One region of the Nonomuraea sp. NPDC050691 genome, then DNA from elsewhere that is predicted to be linked to it. Evidence: riboswitches for the same ligand, from Rfam matches in the RefSeq annotation. Region 1 holds a riboswitch; each other region holds the start of a gene.

The links. A riboswitch is a leader RNA that binds a small molecule or an ion and turns the genes downstream of it on or off. The one in region 1 is predicted to bind S-adenosylmethionine.
Region 2: another riboswitch for S-adenosylmethionine. It lies ahead of thrC (threonine synthase); the one in region 1 lies ahead of AB0H81_RS03465 (aminotransferase class V-fold PLP-dependent enzyme).
Region 3: another riboswitch for S-adenosylmethionine. It lies ahead of AB0H81_RS30100 (50S ribosomal protein L11 methyltransferase); the one in region 1 lies ahead of AB0H81_RS03465 (aminotransferase class V-fold PLP-dependent enzyme).

The regions. Positions count from the first base shown of each region.
Region 1 is NZ_JBFAIA010000005.1:45,112-48,378, forward strand. Features, by position in the region: gene AB0H81_RS03460 (DoxX family membrane protein) at 1-622, shown strand, start outside; gene AB0H81_RS03465 (aminotransferase class V-fold PLP-dependent enzyme) at 721-1,965, opposite strand; SAM riboswitch class IV at 2,088-2,203, opposite strand; gene AB0H81_RS03470 (TerC family protein) at 2,323-3,072, shown strand; gene AB0H81_RS03475 (cytochrome P450) at 3,072-3,267, shown strand, end outside.
Region 2 is NZ_JBFAIA010000270.1:691-3,957, reverse strand. Features, by position in the region: gene AB0H81_RS42685 (trehalose-6-phosphate synthase) at 1-640, opposite strand, end outside; gene AB0H81_RS42680 (RNA polymerase sigma factor) at 672-1,226, shown strand; SAM riboswitch class I at 1,306-1,447, shown strand; gene thrC (threonine synthase) at 1,461-2,693, shown strand; gene AB0H81_RS42670 (MoaD/ThiS family protein) at 2,739-3,014, shown strand.
Region 3 is NZ_JBFAIA010000110.1:7,523-10,789, forward strand. Features, by position in the region: gene AB0H81_RS30090 (cytochrome P450) at 1-493, shown strand, start outside; gene AB0H81_RS30095 (erythromycin esterase family protein) at 593-1,750, opposite strand; SAM riboswitch class I at 1,999-2,099, shown strand; gene AB0H81_RS30100 (50S ribosomal protein L11 methyltransferase) at 2,113-2,841, shown strand; gene AB0H81_RS30105 (NADH-quinone oxidoreductase subunit N) at 3,088-3,267, opposite strand, start outside.

The DNA of each region.
Region 1 (3,267 bases):
CGCCGCGTACGCGATGACGGCGGAGACCCTGGGGGGCGCTCTGCTGATCATCGGGCTCGCTGTGCGCCTGGGGGCGCTGGCGCTGCTCGGCGTGCTCGCGGGAGCCTTCGTCTTCGTCCACATGGGGCACGGGATCTCCAGCAAGACCGGTGGCTGGGAGTTTGTGGGAGCCCTGGCGGCGGGATGTGTGCTGCTGCTCGCGCTGGGGGGCGGGCGAATCGGCGTCGACGGGGTGCTGTCCGCCTGGTACCGGCGCCGTCGCGTCCAGAAGCAGGCGGCCGGCGCCCCCGCGGGCGCGGGCGCCGGCGCGGCCTCGACGGAGCCCATGTACCGGGGGCCGATCCCGGCCGTGCCGAAGACGTCTCCACCGGAGCGCGCGGCTCCGGCCGGGCCCAGGACACCTCCGGCAGAGCCTGCGACACCTTCGGGCGAGCCGACCACGCCCATGCACAGGGCCGAGACTCCAGGGGAGACGGGTGGCACGGCGGCCGGGGACACGACGCCCCGGCACCCGTACGGTGACCAGGGACGCCGTCCCGGTGACCTCAACGAGGAGGACATGAGCGACATCGACGCCCTCTTCTCGGAGGACCACCCGACCCGCAAGCCGCCCAACCGCTGACCGCGCCGGACCGCCCGCCGCCCCTTGGGCGGACCGCCTCACACGTGGCCGCCTCGGGGGAGGCAGGGCGGAGCCAGCTCAGAGCGAGGCGGTGGCCGTCAGGACGAGACGGTGGCGTGGCGGGTGGTCAGGTCGCGGAGGGCGGCCACGAGACGGTCCACGTGCTCCTCGGTGGTCCCGATCCCGATCGAGGCCCGCACCGCCGAGGCCGTGCCGTCCTCGCAGCCCTCATCCGCGGTGCCGCCGAGCAGGTGCCGCACGAACGGGTGCGCGCAGAACTTCCCGTCCCGCACCCCGATCCCGTACTCGCCCGACAGCGCCTCGGCGACCTCGCGCGCCGCGAGCCCGTCCACCGTGAACGACACGATGCCCACGCGCGGGTGGTCCGGCCCCCACAGCGACAGCTCCCGCACGCCCTCGATCGAGGCGAGCCCGGCGCGCAGCCGCGCGATCAGCCGCTCCTCCTCGCGCACCAGCGCGGTCCAGCCCGTGGCGGTGAGCGCGTCGCAGGCGGCGGCCAGCGCGATGGCGCCCAGCACGTTCGGCGTGCCGGCCTCATGGCGCGGCTCCGGGTCCTCGTGCCACTCGGTGGCGCCGGAGCCGGCCGGGGCGACCGAGCGGACCGCCCCGCCGCCCTTCAGGTACGGCTCGCCCTCCGCCAGCCAGTCGCGGCGCCCGACCAGCACCCCGGCGCCGAACGGCGCGTACAGCTTGTGGCCCGAGAACGCCACGTAGTCGAGGTCGAGCGCCGTCAGGTTGAGCCGCCGGTGCGGCACGAGCTGGGCGGCGTCCACGAGGATGCGCGCCCCGTGGCGGTGCGCGATGTGGGCCAGCGCCGCGATCGGCCACAGCTCGCCGGTGACGTTCGAGGCGGCCGTGACGACGAGCAGCTTGGGCCCGTCCAGGGCGGCCAGCGCCTCGTCGGCCGCGCGGACGGCCTCGCCGGGGAACGCGGGCGGCGCGAGCCGCACCACCCGCTCCCACGGCAGGAGCGAGGCGTGGTGCTCGGTGTCGAAGACGACGGCCGTGGTGCCGGCGGGCAGGCAGCCGGCCAGCAGGTTCGTGGCGTCGGTGGTGTTGCGGGTGAAGATCACGGCGTCGTCGGGGCGGGCGCCGGCGAAGGCGCGGACCGTGTGCCTGGCCTGCTCGTACCGGGCGGTGGTGAGCTGGGAGGCGTAGCCGGCGCCGCGGTGGACGCTGGAGTAGGCCGGGAGCGCGGCGGTGACGGCGGCGCTGACCGGCTCCAGACAGGGGGCGCTGGCCGCGTAGTCCAGGTTGGCGTACCCGACGAGGCGCCCGCCCTTGACCGGCACCTCCAGGTCGGCGCCGAGCACGGCGGGGATCTGGCGGTGACCGCGCGGCTGCGACGGCGCGGCGGCGGACTGGGCGGGAACGGTGCCGAAGATGCTCAACGTGGACAAGGCGAACCTCCTGGAGGGCCATCGGACCCCTGGAGCAGCCTCGGAGCCCGCGCTTGCCCGCCACACCTCGTGACGGACCAGGTCTTCACCCGGGGCACCCCGCCGCGGACGCGAGGGTTGCCGGCCAGCGAGCCGGGGCTTGGCGCTGGCACTCATGACCTATGTCCCGAACTATAACCGACGCTCCCGGCCGGATCGCAACCTCGCGAACTTCCCGGGCCCCTGAGTCGTTGGTCCTGGGAAACCCGCAGACCCCGGTGCGAACGTGGAGGTAAGCAGATGCTGGACTGGGTGACCGACCCTCAGATCTGGATAGGGTTCTTCACCCTTGTCGCTCTGGAGATCGTCCTAGGTATCGACAACATCATCTTCATCTCCATCCTCGCCGGAAAGCTCCCGCCCGAGCAGCGCGACAGGGCCCGCGTGCTCGGTCTCGCGGCGGCGCTGGTCAGCCGGCTGCTCCTGCTGCTGGCGCTGTCGTGGGTGGTGCGGCTGACGGCTCCGCTGTTCGAGGTGTTCGGCTACGAGATCTCGGGACGCGACCTGATCCTGCTGCTGGGCGGGCTGTTCCTGCTCGCCAAGAGCGTCACCGAGATCGGCCACAGCATGGAGCTGAAGGAGGAGGACGGCAAGAAGCGCGCGGCCACCTCGTTCGTGTCGGTCATCGTGCAGATCATGGTGCTCGACGTCGTCTTCTCGCTCGACTCGGTCATCACGGCCGTGGGCATGGTGGACGAGCTGGGCGTGATGGTCGCCGCCGTGATCGTGGCCGTGCTGGTGATGCTGTTCGCCTCCGGTCCGATCAGCCGGTTCGTGGACCGGCACCCGAGCATCAAGATGCTGGCCCTGGCGTTCCTCGTGCTGATCGGCGTGGTGCTCATCGCCGAGGGGCTCGGCCAGCACATCTCCAAGGGCTACATCTACTTCGCCATGGCTTTCTCCGTCATCGTGGAGCTCCTGAACATCCGCATGCGCAGCCGTCACGCCAGGCAGCTCACCGCCTCGGAGGAGCCTCCTAAGATGCAGTAGTGCGCTTTGACCCCCAGAATCCGAATTTCGTCGCCGACCCGTACGACGTCTACGACGAGCTGCGCCGCACGGCGCCGGTGACCTACTACGAGCCCACCGACCAGTGGCTCATCTCCCGGCACGCCGACGTGAACGCCCTGCTCAGGGACCGCCGCCTGGGCCGGACCTACCTGCACGTGGCCACCCACGAGGAGT
Region 2 (3,267 bases), on a different contig from region 1:
CCCAGCGCGCGGTGAGGAACCCGGCGTGGTCGGCGCCCAGGATGCCTTCGAGCACCTCGCGGGCCACCTCGTCGGGCAGCAGCGAGAAGTACTCGGGCGGCGCCCACGGCGTGTGGCTGAAGTGGGCGATGCGCAGGTCGGGCCGCTCGGCGCGGAGCATGGCGGGGGTGAGGGTCAGGTGGTAGTCCTGCACCATGACGCGGGCCTCGTGGTGGGCCTCCTCGGCCAGCGCCAGCGCGAACGCGCCGTTGTAGTCGCGGTACGACTCCCACTCGCGGAGGAAGCGGGAGCCGAAGGCCGGCGCGTTGGGGGTGTCGTAGAGCAGGTGGTTGACGAACCAGAGCGTCGAGTTGGCCACCGCGTTGTAGGCGCGGTGGAACGTGGCGGCCGGGATGTCGAGCATCCGCAGGGCGCCCGTGTCGTAGCCCGCGTGGTCGAGCCGGCCTCCAGGGGCCTGCCGGGCCGCGCTGCGGTCGCCGTCGGACAGGGCGGCGCACACCCAGAGCACGTTGTGGTCCTTGGTGACTCCGGACAGCCCGGAGACCAGCCCGCCACCGCCGCGTTTCATGGTCAGCTCGCCGTCGTCGTCGACGGTGAACGAGACCGGGCCTCTGTTGGAGGCAACCAGGACGCTGTTCATTTAACCTCCCTCCGATCATAGGATCCCAGCTATGGCGCTTGATGAGCTAACCGAGGAACTTGCCCGTTCCGCCGCAGCCGGAGATCATCGCGCGCTCGGCGAGCTCCTGAAGCGGATCGAGCCCGACGTCATGCGGCACTGCGCCCGCATCCTCCCGTACCGCCAGGACGCCGAGGAGGCGTCCCAGGACACCCTGCTCGCGGTGGCCCGCAACATCGGCCGCTTCGAGGGGCGGGCCAGGTTCAGCACGTGGCTGCACATCGTGACGGCCAACTGCGCGCGCACCACGTACCGGTCGCTGAAGCGGCGGGCCGCCGAGCAGAGCTCCGACGAGCTGCCGGTGCAGAAGCCCGACGTGCGGCGGGTCAGCGTCATCGCGGGCTCGCGGCTGGACCTGCTCGACGCCATGGAGGCGCTGGAGGCCGACAAGCCCGACCTCGCCCAGGCGCTGGTGCTGCGCGACATCGTCCAGCTCGACTACAGCGAGGTGGCCGAGCAGCTCGGCATCCCGCTCGGCACCGCCAAGTCGCGCATCCACCAGGCACGCAAGTACGTGCAGGCGGCGCTCGGCGACGACTATCGGTGAGACCACTCGTCTCATGCTATGAGACGGCTGGGCAGTACCGCCACGTGGGCGGGTACAGTCTGAGGCGACAACTGAATATTGCTCATCCAGAGGGGTGGAGGGACCGGCCCTGCGAAGCCCCGGCAACCCTCCCGGCTTGAGACTCGCGACAGGGCGAGGCCGGCCGGGACAAGGTGCCAATTCCGGTCTGCGGTCAAGGTGGCCGCGGGCGAAGATGAGGGAAGGCCTCGCTTCATGTCGCTTGACTTCGGTCCTGCCACGGCTCTGTCCTGCCGCGAGTGCGGCACCCGCTACGACCTCGGCCCGAGCTTCGCGTGCCTGGAGTGTTTCGGGCCGCTCGAGGCGGCCTACTCCTTCGGCGGCGTCCGCCGCGAGGACATCGAGGCGGGCCCGGCCAACATCTGGCGCTACCGCTCGCTGCTCCCCGTCCCCGCCGACGTCGCCACCAAGCCGAACATGAACCCCGGCTGGACCAAGCTCGTCAAGGCGGGCAACCTCGGGCGCGCGCTCGGCCTCAAGTCCCTGTACGTCAAGGACGACTCGGGCAACCCCACCCACTCCTTCAAGGACCGGGTCGTCGCCATCGCCGTCGAGGCGGCGCGCAACTTCGGCTTCCACACCCTGTCGTGCTCCTCCACGGGCAACCTCGCGGGCGCGGTGACGGCCGCGGCGGCCCGGGCCGGGCTCGACGCCTGCGTCTTCATCCCCGCCAACCTGGAGCAGGCCAAGATCGCCATGGCCCGGGTGTTCGGCGGCAAGCTCATCGGCATCGACGGCACCTACGACGAGGTCAACCGGTTCTGCTCCGAGCTCATCGGCGACCCGCTGGGCGACAAGTGGGGCTTCGTCAACGTCAACCTCCGGCCGTACTACGCCGAGGGGTCCAAGACGCTCGCGTACGAGATCGCCGAGCAGCTCGGCTGGCGGCTCCCCGAGCAGATCGTCATCCCGATCGCCTCCGGGTCCCAGCTCACCAAGATCGACAAGGGTTTCAAGGAGCTGATCGCCCTGGGGCTGGTCGAGGACCGGCCGTACAAGGTGTTCGGCGCCCAGGCGCAGGGCTGCTCGCCGGTGTCGGCCGCGTACAAGGCCGGCCACGACGTGGTCCAGCCGGTCCGGCCCGACACCATCGCCAAGTCGCTGGCCATCGGCAACCCCGCCGACGGCCCCTACGTGCTCGACATCGCCCGCCGCACCGGTGGCGCGGTGGAGGACGTCACCGACGCCGAGATCGTGGAGGCGATCAAGCTGCTCGCCTCGACCGAGGGCATCTTCGCCGAGACGGCGGGCGGCGTCACGGTCGGTGTGCTGAAGAAGCTCACCGAGGGCGGCGTGCTCGACCCCGAGGCGGAGACCGTGGTGCTCAACACCGGCGACGGTCTCAAGACGCTCGACGCCGTCTCCGGGGACGCACAGCCCACGGCCGTCATCAAGCCCTCTCTCGACGCGTTCCGCGCGGCCGTCTGAGCGCCCGGCACGGCTGCTCGCACAACCAGGAAAGGCGACTAAATCATGAGTGTTTCGGTGCGGATTCCCACCATCCTGCGCACGTACACCGGCGGAAACGCGGAAGTGAGTGGCGAGGGCGCGACGCTTCGTGACGTCCTCGCAAAGCTCGACTCCGACTACCCGGGGATCGGCGCGCGAATTCTGGATGAATCGGGCAAGATTCGTCGTTTCGTCAACGTTTATGTGGGAGAAGAGGACGTCCGTTTTGCGGAAGGTTTGGACACTCCCGCACCCGACGGGGTCCAGATCTCCATCATCCCTGCGGTCGCCGGCGGCTGACGGCCCCGTACGCACCAGGGAAGGCGCCCCTCGTGGGCGCCTTCCGCTTTTCCGGGATATTCAAGGTTGAACAACTGCGCGGACGCGGATAGGAGCTGCTTCCCTTGGGCGGCGGTGGGATGAATTGCGTAGTTTGTGCTTTGACTCTGTTGCCAAACGCCGTGCCACAGGTATGGTCGAGGCGATCGTCCGGCCGATTTACCATAAGCCGTGGCGATTGCGGGTCTCGCGGACGAATGGGCGGGATCCGCGA
Region 3 (3,267 bases), on a different contig from region 1:
ACTGCACTACCTGCTCTTCGCGCTGATCTTCGCAGGGCAGCTCACCACCGACGCGGCCGCGGGCTTCCTCCTCGCGTACGCCCTCGACCCCGACCGCCCGACGACGGACAAGGCCCCCACCGGCGAGCTCGTCCGGGAGACACTGCGGCGGCACCCGCCGGCCCCCTTCACCCTCTGGCGATTCACCACCACCGACGTCGAGCTCGCCGGAGTGCGGGTGCCCGCCCGCTCGCCCGTGCTCGTCGACATCCGGGGCATCAACACCGACCCCGGCCGCCCGGCCAGGCCCGACCTCACCTACGGCGCCGGCCCGCACTACTGCACCGGCGCGCAGCTCGCCCAGCTCGAGCTCAGCACGCTCGTGGACGTCCTACGGACCGACTTCCCCGACGCGCGCCTCGCGGTGCCGTTCGCCGACCTGCGGCAGATCACCGCCGGCGGCATCCAAGGAAGCCGCCTGACCGCCCTCCCCGTCACGCTCAGCGCCAGGTGACAGCGACAGCATCTCGGCGATGGCCCGGGGCGATGATGGCGTCCTGTTCCAGATGGCGCTGGGCGGTCTGGACTCCGGGGACTCCCGCCCAGCCTGACGTCACCCCAGTCTCACCACCTGCTTGAGGAACACGACACCGTCGATCATGTCGAGCTGGGCCGGGTCCAAGGGGAAGTACTTGAAGTCGGGGGAGACACGTGGGGCGGACTCGGTGACGGCCTCAGCCAGGCGGCGGGCGTCGACGAGCGAGTGAGTCCACGGGAGCGCGGACAGGACGCCCTCGACGGTGTCCGGGGGCGGGACGTGGTCGCCCACCGTGCCGAGGGCCGAGGCCAGGAAGGCGTACCGGTCGCCCAGGTGCGCCGCGGTGATCGCCCCGGCGCTCCACCACTCCAGCCGCTGGTCGCCGAACGCCATGAGGCTCTTGTTGCGCTGCAGGTGGAGGTTGGAGGCGAAGACCAGGGCCGGGCCGTGCTCGGCGACGGCACGCAGGTTGGCGGCCATCAGCGCGTCCCGCAGGGCCGACAGCGTGGCTATCCGGGCCGGAGACGTGTCGGCCATCCCATGGTGGTAGCGCAGCAGGCCGACCGCCGTGCGCCCGTACAGTTCCGCCCGCTCCCTGTCCTCCGCGCTCAGCCCCGGCGCCTGCGTCTCCAGCAGCGCCACCAGGTCGTCGGCGATCACCCGCAGCCGGTGGGCCTCGGCGGACCGGCCGATCGACTGGGACGGGTCCATGACCGTGGCCTCGTTCGACCATCGCTCGTCCGCGCCCAGCAGCGTGTCGAGCATCTCCATCGTGCACGGGAGCGGGCCGTCGAGGAGGCCGTAGAGGGCGGTGAGGGCCTGGCGCGGGCTCGCCGCCCAGTACTCCAGCGGGCCGTCGAACCCGAAGAACCGCAGCTTCTCGTCATGGCCCTCGTTGTACGCCCGCATCCAGCGCACGAGCTCGCGGTTGGCCGGTGAGGCGCCGAAGTTGTGGCTGAAGCCGCGTTCCATGACGTCGTCGAGCGTGCCCGCGCCCGTTGTGACGTAGTCGTCCACCAGGAGGCCCATGAGACAGTCGCTCTCGATGGCGAACGACCGGTAGCCCTCGTGCTCGACCAGATGCCGGAAGATCTCGTTGCGCTGGTCCCCGAGCTCCTCCACGAAGTGCCTGGCCTCGCCCAGGCCGAGCAGCTGGGGTTTGGCGGGCAACGACCGCAGGAACGCCGAGATGCCCGCGCCATCAAGCGGCCGGGCCGTTTCCTTGATATCCACACCTTGAACGGTATCGTTGAACATTCGGTGGAGACTTTTGCTGGATAGTCGCCTCGCACCCGCGCTGAACCTTCAACCAGCTATACATCCATGAGCCAGGGGAACCGGTTCCCGAACTTGCTGCGGACGTTCGACGGACCGGTCGGCAGATCGCCCGGACGCAACGCGGTGCCCGCTGGTCGCCGTGGCGCAGAGCATGCCGGCCGTTTGACGGCATCCGGCGTCACCTGGCAGCATCGCGGCACAGCCGATCATCCAGAGGACTTGAGGGACCTGGCCCTGCGACGGTCCGGCAACCTCCCCGGCGGAAGCCCGCGGGAAAGGTGCCACTGCCAGGAGACGATGAGGGAGTCCCGATAAGCATGCGACGTGACGCTTCCTCTTACGACATGCCCCGCTCCGGGCCCATGGCATGGACGCCCGGCGAGGGCAAGTCCCTCGACCACTGGGCCGCCGTGGGGCGGAAGCTGGAAGCCGGCCCGGGTGTGCACCGGCCGTCGACGTTCTCCGCCTTTCTCGCCTCCACCATGCACGACACCCGAGCCCAGGTCGTCGTGGACGCGGGCTGTGGAGCCGGCCTGGTCACTGTCGCCGCCTTGGCCGCCGGAGCCCGGCACGTGATCGCTCAGGACTACGACGCGGCCGCACTCGCTGACACCGCCCGCAACGTCGTCGACCTTCTCGGGCACGAGGCGCGGGAGCGGCTGACCCTGTGGGAGGCCGACTGGCGTCTCCTTGCCCCGATGAGCGCCGACCTTCTAGCCGTCAACCCGCCGCAACGTCCCGCCGTGCTGCTGCCCGACGTGCCGGCCGACCAGCGTCATCTGCACGACGGCGGTGGTGAGGACGGCCTGGACGCCCTCCGGCTGATCCTCGCCCATTCCAGCGCCCAGCGGGTACGCACCACCGCGGCCGCCGTACTCGATCCAACCGCGCTGCAAGACCCGAACTGGACCGAACCCCGACTCCTCGCCGACATCGAGCTGCCTTTCGACCCGGCCTGGCGCAGCCTCGTGCCTGACCTACGCGGACGCGTCAACATCTGGGAGTTCACCCGGCTGTCCCCGCCGTTGTCCCACCTCAACCGATAACCGGCGGGCGGACCGAAGCCCCGGCCGCGAGCACTGCCCGAAGCGCCGCGCCTTCATCCCCCCGCCACCTCGGTACGCGTCCGGGCTACCCCGATACGCATCTCAACTCCCCCGGCACGCATCCCGACTCCCCCGGCACGCACCCCGACTCCCTAGGTTCGCGTCCCCCCTCCCAGCAGGCGTTCAGGAAGACTCTCGCCTGACCCCACCAAGCCGAGAACCCCCAACCGTCACCGGAGAGCGGTGCTACGAGGTCAGGTCGAACACCAGCTGAGGCGCGAGCGAGAACATCACCGTGATGGCCACCGCCAACCCGACGGCCACCCAGGCCGCAGGAAAAACGCGCCGGCCGATCGGCGACGGCGCCGGAGTGAGGACCCGGGCGGTCCAGGCCACGTAGTAGTAGAGCCCGATCACCGTGTTGAC